2 regions of the Angustibacter sp. Root456 genome follow, and region 2 is predicted to be linked to the other one. Evidence: riboswitches for the same ligand, from Rfam matches in the RefSeq annotation. Region 2 holds a riboswitch; the other holds the start of a gene.

Region 1 (4,186 bases), on a different contig from region 2:
CGCCGACCAGCCGACGACCGGCGCGTTGTCGGGAGTCCCTGGGCGCAGCCCGGTCGACACCTCCGCGAGCGCCAGCTCGTCGACGATCGGCAGCACCTCGTGGGCGTCGCGCAGCAGGCCGCGCACCGCGGCGACGACCACCGTGTCGTCGAGGCCCTGGTGCTCGACGGTGGCGCCCACGACGAGCTCGCCGTCGGCGCGGGGCACGAGGTAGACCTCGCGGCCGTGCACGAGCGCCCGCACGGTGTGGGTGAGGGCCGGCGGTCCGTGACGGCCGGGCTGGGGGCGTAGCCGCAGCACGTGGCCCTTCACCGGCACCACGGGTGGCAGGGCGTGCTCGGGCACGCCGTCGACGACACTGCTGCGCGCCCCTGCGGCCAGCACCACGACGTCGGCGCGCACCTCGTCGACTCCCACGGCCACCCCGACCGCCCGCCCCGCGTCGACCTGCAGCCGTGCCGGGCCGCCAGTCAGCATCTCGGCGCCCGCCGCGCGAGCCTGGGCGCGTAGCGCGGCGCGCACGGCGCGGTTGTCGACCGACAGGTCGTCGGCGGCCAGCAGCGCGCCGCCCACCGACGCCGCGAGGAAGGGCTCGCGCTCGCGGGTGTCGCGCCGCGTGAGCTGCTCGGTGCGCAGTCCGAGACCGTCGCGGTAGGTGGTGAGACGAGCCAGCTCCGCGCGGTCGTCGGCGGTGAGCCCGACGCTGAGCGTGCCCTCGTGCCGCACCGGGACGACCTCGCTGCCGCCGAGCTCGTCGACGTACGACGGGTAGGTGGCGACCGCGTGACAGGCCAGTCGCAGCAAGGGCTCCTCGCCGAACGCGGCCTCGGTGACCGGGGCGAGCATGCCCGCCGCCACGTCGCTGGCCGCGGGGCCGCCGTCGTCGACCACCGTCACCTCGGCTCCCTGCTGGGCGAGCCGCCAGGCGCACGACAGGCCGATGACGCCGGCACCGATGACGACGACGTCCACGGCGGTAGCTCCCTTCGCCGGCATGACCCGGAGCAGGTTCGACGGTCGGTGCGGGCGCACCCTCTCAGCCCGTGCGGGCTCCCGTGCTTCGAGGCCGACCCTAGCGCCTGGTTGGATCGGCGCGTGACCCGCACCGAGACCGAACCCAGGCCGCGCACCGCTCGATCGCGTCGACTCGACGCGGCGAGGCTCTACCTGTGCACCGACGCCCGACGCGAGCGCGGCGACCTCGAGCCGTTCCTCGACGCCGTCCTCGGCGCCGGCGTCGACGTCGTGCAGCTGCGCGAGAAGCACCTGGAGGCCGCCGAGGAGCTCGACCTGCTGGCGACCTTCGCGGCGGCCTGCCGGCGCCACGGTGCGTTGCTCGCGGTCAACGACCGCGCCGACCTGGCGGTGACCGCGGGCGCCGACGTCCTGCACGTCGGGCAGCGCGACCTCACGCCGGCGCAGGCGCGCGCGGTGGTCGGGCCGGACGTGATCATCGGTCGCAGCACGCACGACCCTCAGCAGGCCGCGCAGGCCGCCGACGACCACGACGTCGACTACTTCTGCACCGGGCCGGTCTGGACCACGCCCACCAAGCCGGGGCGGGCGGCGACCGGGCTCGACCTGCCGCGAGCCGCGGCGGCCGCCGAGCCGGCGAAGCCGTGGTTCGCCATCGGCGGCATCGACGAGCGGCGGCTGCCGGAGGTGCTGGCGGCGGGCGCGCGGCGGGTCGTCGTCGTCCGCGCTGTGACGCAGGCGGTCGACCCGGCTGCGGCCGTCCGCGCGCTGCGGGCGCACCTGACCCCCTGAGGGTCGCGGTCGCGACCCTCGCTACGGTGGCTGGCAGTGACACGGGGTGCTCCGTCGCGGAGCTGAGATGAGACCCGTCGAACCTGATCTAGCTAGGACTAGCGAAGGGATCGTCACGCGATGACGCGTACTGCCACACCCACCCGACCCGTCAGCGTGCTGGCCGTTGCCGGCAGCGACCCCAGCGGGGGAGCGGGCATCCAAGCCGACCTGAAAACCGTTGCCGCGCATGGCGGTTACGGCATGAGCGCCATCACGGCACTCACCGCGCAGAACACCCAGGGCGTGCGTGCCGTGCACGTTCCCCCGGCGAGCTTCCTGCGCGAGCAGCTCGACGCGCTGTCCGACGACGTGCGCATCGACGCGGTGAAGATCGGCATGCTGGGCACCGCCGAGGTCGTCGACGTGGTGGCCGACTGGCTCGCGCGCCAGGCCCCGCGGTACGTCGTCCTCGACCCCGTGATGGTCTCGCAGTCCGGTCACCGGCTGCTGCCCGCGGACGCCGTCAGCGCGCTGCGCGACCGGCTGCTCGAGTGCGCCGACGTCGTGACGCCCAACCTGCCCGAGCTGGCCGACCTGCTCAGGTGCGCCGAGGCGACGTGCTGGCAGGACGCGCTGACCCAGGGCCGTGAGCTGGCCCGCCGCCACCAGGTGCACGTGCTGGTGAAGGGCGGCCACCTCGGTGGCCCGCTCAGCCCCGACGCCCTCGTGGACGCCGACGGCACGGTGCACGAGCTGCGCGGCCACCGGGTCGCCACGCCGCACACGCACGGCACCGGGTGCACGCTGTCGACCGCGGTGGCGACCCTGCGGCCCAGCCGCCCGAGCTGGTACGAAGCCGTGCGTGACGCCAAGGCGTGGCTGGCCGGCGCGATCGAGGCCGGTGCGGGACTCGAGATCGGGCAGGGCGCCGGGCCGGTCGACCACCTGCACGACACCGTGCCGTCGTCCGGGCGGTCCTTCACGACGCAGGCGTGGGACGCCACCGCCGCGGTGCGCGCCGCGATCGACGACCTGCCGTTCGTGCAGGCGCTGGCCGACGGCACGCTGCCCGAGCCGGTGTTCGCCGAGTACCTGCGCCAGGACGGGCTCTACCTGCAGCAGTACGCCCGGGCCCTGGCGACGCTGGCCGCGCTCGCCCCGGACGCTGACCAGCAGCTGTGGTGGGCGCAGTCGGCCCAGCAGGCCCTCGCCGTCGAGCGCCAGCTGCACGAGTCCTGGGTCGACGTGCCGGACGCCGACCCGGCCCTCGACGTGCCGGCGGCCTCGGCCGCCTGCACCGCCTACACCTCCTACCTGCTCGCCGTGGCCCAGCGCGGCGACTACGCCGAGCTGCTCGCCGCCGTCCTGCCGTGCTTCTGGGTGTACGCCGACGTGGGGGAGCGGCTGCTCGAGCGCACGCGCGACCAGCCCGACCACCCCTACCGGCGCTGGATCGACCAGTACGGCGACACCGCCTTCGCCGCTCGCACGATCGAGGCGCGCGAGATGGCCGACCGGGCGGCGGCGTGCTCGGGCCCGGCCACCCGCGCGCGTATGCTGGAGGCGTTCGGGACGGCCACGCGCTACGAGTGGATGTTCTGGGACGCCCCCTGGCAGGGGGTGCACTGGCCGGTTTGACCCGGCCCCGCGCCCCTGCGGTACCCTGATGAGTCGGTGCGCTCCGCGCGCGCCTCCCTGTGCTCGCCTCTCGTGCGGCTTCGCCGCTGGTGGCGCGCGCCTGGGCCCTTAACGAACGTCGAGAGAAGTGAGCTTCACGTGTACGCGATCGTCCGCGCTGGCGGCCGTCAGGAGAAGGTGTCCGTCGGCGACGTCCTGGTCATCGACAAGGTCGAGGGCAAGGCGGGTGACACCCTCGAGCTGGCGCCCCTGCTGCTCGTCGACGGCGACACCGTGACCAGCGACGCCGCGAAGCTCGCCAAGGTCAAGGTCACCGCCGAGCTCGTCTCCCCGGAGAAGGGCCCCAAGATCACGATCATGAAGTTCAAGAACAAGACCGGTTACCGCAAGCGTCAGGGTCACCGTCAGCACCTCACCCGCGTCAAGGTCACCGGCATCGAGGCCTGAGCCTCCGCTCCGGCTCACTCCCAGGCCCTCCGTCCCCACAAGGCAGGCACTCTCATGGCACACAAGAAGGGCGCGTCGTCCACGCGCAACGGTCGCGACTCCAACGCCCAGCGCCTCGGCGTGAAGCGCTACGGCGGCCAGGTCGTCGGCGCGGGCGAGATCATCGTGCGTCAGCGCGGCACCCACTTCCACCCCGGTGTCGGTGTGGGCCGCGGCGGCGACGACACGCTGTTCGCACTGGTCGAGGGTGCGGTCACCTTCGGCACGAAGCGCGGTCGCAAGACCGTCAGCATCGTCCCGCAGGCCTGAGCGGCCCGCAGCAGACTGAACCTCGTCGAGGGGGTGGGCCGGT
Region 2 (4,186 bases):
TCGAGCTCGCCGACGTCGCGCAGGCCTTTCCCGACCGCCCGCTGCACGCCCACCTGTCCGAGCAGTTCGCCGAGAACGAGGCGGCACTGGCGTTCTACGGCCGCTCGCCCACCGAGCTGCTGGCCGGTGCGGACGCCCTCGGTCCGCGCACCACCGTCGTGCACGCCACCGTCGCGCCGCACATGGAGCTGCTCGGCAGCACGGGCACGTCCGTGTGCCTGTGCCCGACCACCGAACGCGACCTCGCCGACGGCATCGGGCCCGCCAAGCTCATGGCCGAGCACGGAAGCCCCCTGTGCCTCGGCAGCGACCAGAACGCCGTGGTCGACCTGCTGGAGGAGGCGCGCGCGCTGGAGATGCATGAGCGGCTGTTCTCGTTGGAACGCGGGGTGTTCACGCCCGCTCAGCTGGTCGAGGCGCTCACCGTGAACGGCCACGCCTCGCTGGGCTGGCCCGAGGCTGGCCGCATCGCAGTCGGGGCTCCGGCCGACCTGGTGGCCGTGCGGCTCGACACCGTACGCACCGCGGGAACCGCTGTGCCGCAAGCCATCTACGGTGCCACGGCGTCCGACGTCCACACGGTGGTGAACGCCGGGCGCACGGTGGTCTCCGACGGACGTCACGTGCTCGGTGACGTCGGCCGCCTGCTGGCCGAGGCCATCGCGCCGTTGTGGGAGGACTGAGATGTCGAGCGTGCTGCTCACGGGCATCAGCGAGCTGGTCACGAACGACGCCAGCCTCGGTGACGGCTCGCCGCTGGGGGTGATCGAGCAGGCCGCCGTGGTGGTCGAGGGCGCCACGGTGGCCTGGGTCGGGCCGCAGCGCCAGGCACCTGACGCCGATCAGCACCTCGACCTCGCCGGCCGCGCCGTCGTCCCGGGCTTCGTCGACTCGCACAGCCACCTCGTCTTCGCCGGTGACCGCTCGCGAGAGTTCGAGGCGCGGATGACCGGCACGCCCTACGACGGCGGCGGCATCGCCACGACCGTCGCCGCCACGCGCGCCGCTCCCGACGAGCTGCTGCTGGCTCGCGCCCGCGCGCTGCAGGCCGAGATGCGCGCCCAGGGCACGACGACCCTCGAGGTCAAGAGCGGCTACGGCCTCACGGTGGCCGACGAGGCGCGCAGCCTGCGCATCGCCCGTGAGATCACCGACGAGACGACGTTCCTCGGCGCCCACGTCGTGCCGGCGGGCGCTGACCGGCGCGCGTACATCGACCTGGTCACTGGCCCGATGCTGGCGGCCTGCGCGCCGCTCGCCCGGTGGGTCGACGTCTTCTGCGAGCCCGCGAGCCCGCACGCCTTCGACGGCGACGAGGCGCGCGTGGTGCTCACCGCCGGCATGGCGGCGGGGCTGCTGCCTCGGGTGCACGGCAACCAGCTCTCGGCGGGGCCCGGCGTCCGGCTCGCCGTCGATCTCGGTGCGGCGAGCGTCGACCACTGCACGCACCTGAGCGCGGCGGACGTCGACGCGCTCGCCGGCGCGAGCCCCGCGCCCGGGCGCGACGGCACGGTGGCGACGCTGTTGCCCGGCGTCGAGTTCTCGACCCGCTCGCCGTACCCGGATGCCCGCGCCCTCGTCGACGCGGGCGTGGTGGTGGCCCTCGCCACCGACTGCAACCCGGGCAGCTGCTACACCTCGTCGATGCCGTTCGTCATCGCGCTCGCGGTGCGCGAGATGGGGCTGTCACCGGCCGAGGCGCTGTGGGCGGCCACGGCCGGGGGTGCCCTGGCGCTGCGGCGTCCGGACGTCGGCCACCTGGGCGTGGGTGCTCGGGCCGACCTCGCGGTGCTGGAGGCGCCGACGTACCGGCACCTGGCCTACCGTCCGGGCGTCCCGCTGGCGCGCGCGCTCGACCTCTAGTCCGCTGCTCCTCGAGGGTCGCGTCCGCTTGTCGAGGGGTGCAACCCTCGACAAGCGGGGTGTCGCCCACTGAACGTGATCAACGGGGAGGGGCGCTCACTGCACCTCGGCCATGTCGGGCGGCAGGTGCCCGGTGGAGTTGCGGTAGTACTCGGCAGCCTTGCGCGTGGCCAGCATGCGCGCCACACCGATCACGGCGCCGCTGAGCACGGCCCACAGCACGGCCTCGTGCCACTCGACGTCGGGGTGCTCGGGGTTGGTGGGAGGGGCCGAGCCCGTCGCCGCCTTCCAGCCCGTGGTGAGCAGGTTGCGTGCGGCGATGCCGGCGACCACCGCGCCGCCGGTACCGAGGATCTTCCACGTCGTTGCACCCATGCCGCCAGCCTGCCCCACCGGACGCCGGGCAGCCACCCGTCGGCGCAGTCGACCGGACGGTCGACCGGACGGTCGACCGGACCGTCACACCGGTGTAGCGTGGGATCACACGACAGGGGAGCGCCACCAGGCGCTGAGAGTGCGGGCAACCGCAGACCCTCGAACCTGATCCGGTTAGCACCGGTGGAGGGAGTCGGGAATCTCGACCGCCGTGTCGGTGCGTCGAGCACGTGCCGCCACGGCGGTACCCCTCCTGCTGCAACGTAGGAGGTTCCACACCATGACGGCACCCGCTGTCACCTCACGTCCGTCGCTGGGCGAGCTCACCCGCTGGCGCACCGTCGACCTCGTCACCGCCGCGATGCTGGGTGTCGCGTTCGGTGTCGCCTACTGGGGCTGGTCGGCGGCGTACACCGTCGTGAGCCCCGCGTTCACCGCCGTCCCGGCGCTCGGGGGTCTGCTGGGCGGCCCGTGGCTGCTGGCCGGCGTCGTCGGTGGGCTCGTCGTCCGGCGTCCCGGCGCCGCCCTGCTCGCCGAGCTCGTGGCCGCCAACGTCGAGTACCTGCTCGGCAACCAGTGGGGCGTCGCGACGCTCGTGTCCGGGCTGCTGCAGGGCCTGGGCGTCGAGATCGTGCTGGCCATCTTCTTGTTCCGCCGGTTCGGCCCGGGCGTGGCTGCGCTCAGCGCCGCGCTCGCGGCAACGCTCGAGACGGCGTACGAGTACTTCACCTACGACTACGCCACGACCTTCGGCGCGGGCGGCACGGTGCTCTACCTGGTGACCTTCATGCTCTCGGGCGTGCTGCTGGCCGGACTGCTCGGCTGGCTGATCGTGCGGGCGCTGACCCGCTCGGGCGCCCTGGCGGCCTTCCCGGCCGGACGCGAGCAGGCCCGCGCCCGCGACGCAGAGCTGCAGCGGAACACCACCTCCGCGCGGTGAGCGGCGCCAGCGTCGACGTCCGCGGTCTCACGTGGCGGCCGTGGGGACGCCGCGACCGCGTGCTCGACCAGATCGATCTGCGGCTCGAGCCCGGCGAGCGCATCGTGCTCGCCGGGCCGAGCGGGGCCGGCAAGTCGACGCTGCTGCGTGCCCTGGCGGGGCGTCTGTCGGCCGACGACGGCGAGCTGGCCGGCGAGGTGCAGGTCGACGGCGTCACCGGCCTGCTGCTGCAGGACCCCAGCGCCGCCGTGGTCGCCGACCGGGTCGGACGCGACACGGCGTTCGGCCCCGAGAACCTCGCACTGTCGCGGGACGACATCTGGGCGCGCGTCGAGGACTCGTTGCGGCGCAGCGCCTTCCCCTACGCCGCCGACCGGCCGACCGCGGCGCTGTCGGGCGGTGAGGGCCAGCGGCTGGCGCTCGCCGGTGCCCTCGCGCTGCGCCCGGGCCTGCTGCTGCTCGACGAGCCGGCAGCGATGCTGGACGCCACCAACGCCGCCCGCGTGCGCGAGGCGGTGCTGGCGGTGGCCGAGCGCAGCGGCTGCACCCTCGTGGTGGTCGAGCACCGCATGGCGCCGTGGCTCGACCACGTCGACCGCCTCGTGGTGCTGGGCTCCGCCGGCGGTGTGGTGGCCGACGGCGCGCCTGCCCGGGTGCTGGCCGACGCCGCCGACCAGCTGCGCGGGGCGGGCCTGTGGGTCGACGACGTGGCCCCCGTGGTCCCGGAGGTCGTCGCCACAGCGCCCGGCGCCTGCCTGCTCAGGGCCCGCGACGTCGTCGCTCGCCCCGGCAGCGGGCGCGGGCGCGGCCCGGCGGCAGGGGTCGGCCCGTTCGACGCGAGCCTCGTCCGCGGTGTGGTCACGACCGTCACCGGACGCAGCGGCGCGGGCAAGTCGACGGCGCTCGGCGTGCTCGCCGGGCTCGCCGCACCGACCTCCGGTGAGCTGCTCGCGGACGCCGAGTGGGCCCCGCGTCGCGAGCGGCGACCGCATCGCTGGCGCTCGCGTG

Evidence for each region. Region 2 has a riboswitch for thiamine pyrophosphate ahead of ASD06_RS17645 (ECF transporter S component). Riboswitches for the same ligand answer to the same signal wherever they lie in the genome.
Region 1: it holds a riboswitch for thiamine pyrophosphate, as region 2 does, so the genes downstream of both, thiD (bifunctional hydroxymethylpyrimidine kinase/phosphomethylpyrimidine kinase) here and ASD06_RS17645 (ECF transporter S component) in region 2, are expected to answer to the same signal.

What each region holds. Positions count from the first base shown of each region.
Region 1 is NZ_LMER01000003.1:41,927-46,112, forward strand. It holds gene thiO (glycine oxidase ThiO) at 1-972, opposite strand, end outside; TPP riboswitch at 965-1,067, opposite strand; gene thiE (thiamine phosphate synthase) at 1,096-1,767, shown strand; TPP riboswitch at 1,800-1,895, shown strand; gene thiD (bifunctional hydroxymethylpyrimidine kinase/phosphomethylpyrimidine kinase) at 1,888-3,387, shown strand; gene rplU (50S ribosomal protein L21) at 3,526-3,834, shown strand; gene rpmA (50S ribosomal protein L27) at 3,889-4,143, shown strand.
Region 2 is NZ_LMER01000020.1:626,918-631,103, forward strand. It holds gene ASD06_RS17630 (formimidoylglutamate deiminase) at 1-683, shown strand, start outside; gene hutI (imidazolonepropionase) at 685-1,863, shown strand; gene ASD06_RS17640 (DUF4235 domain-containing protein) at 1,960-2,238, opposite strand; TPP riboswitch at 2,343-2,447, shown strand; gene ASD06_RS17645 (ECF transporter S component) at 2,519-3,178, shown strand; gene ASD06_RS17650 (ABC transporter ATP-binding protein) at 3,175-4,186, shown strand, end outside.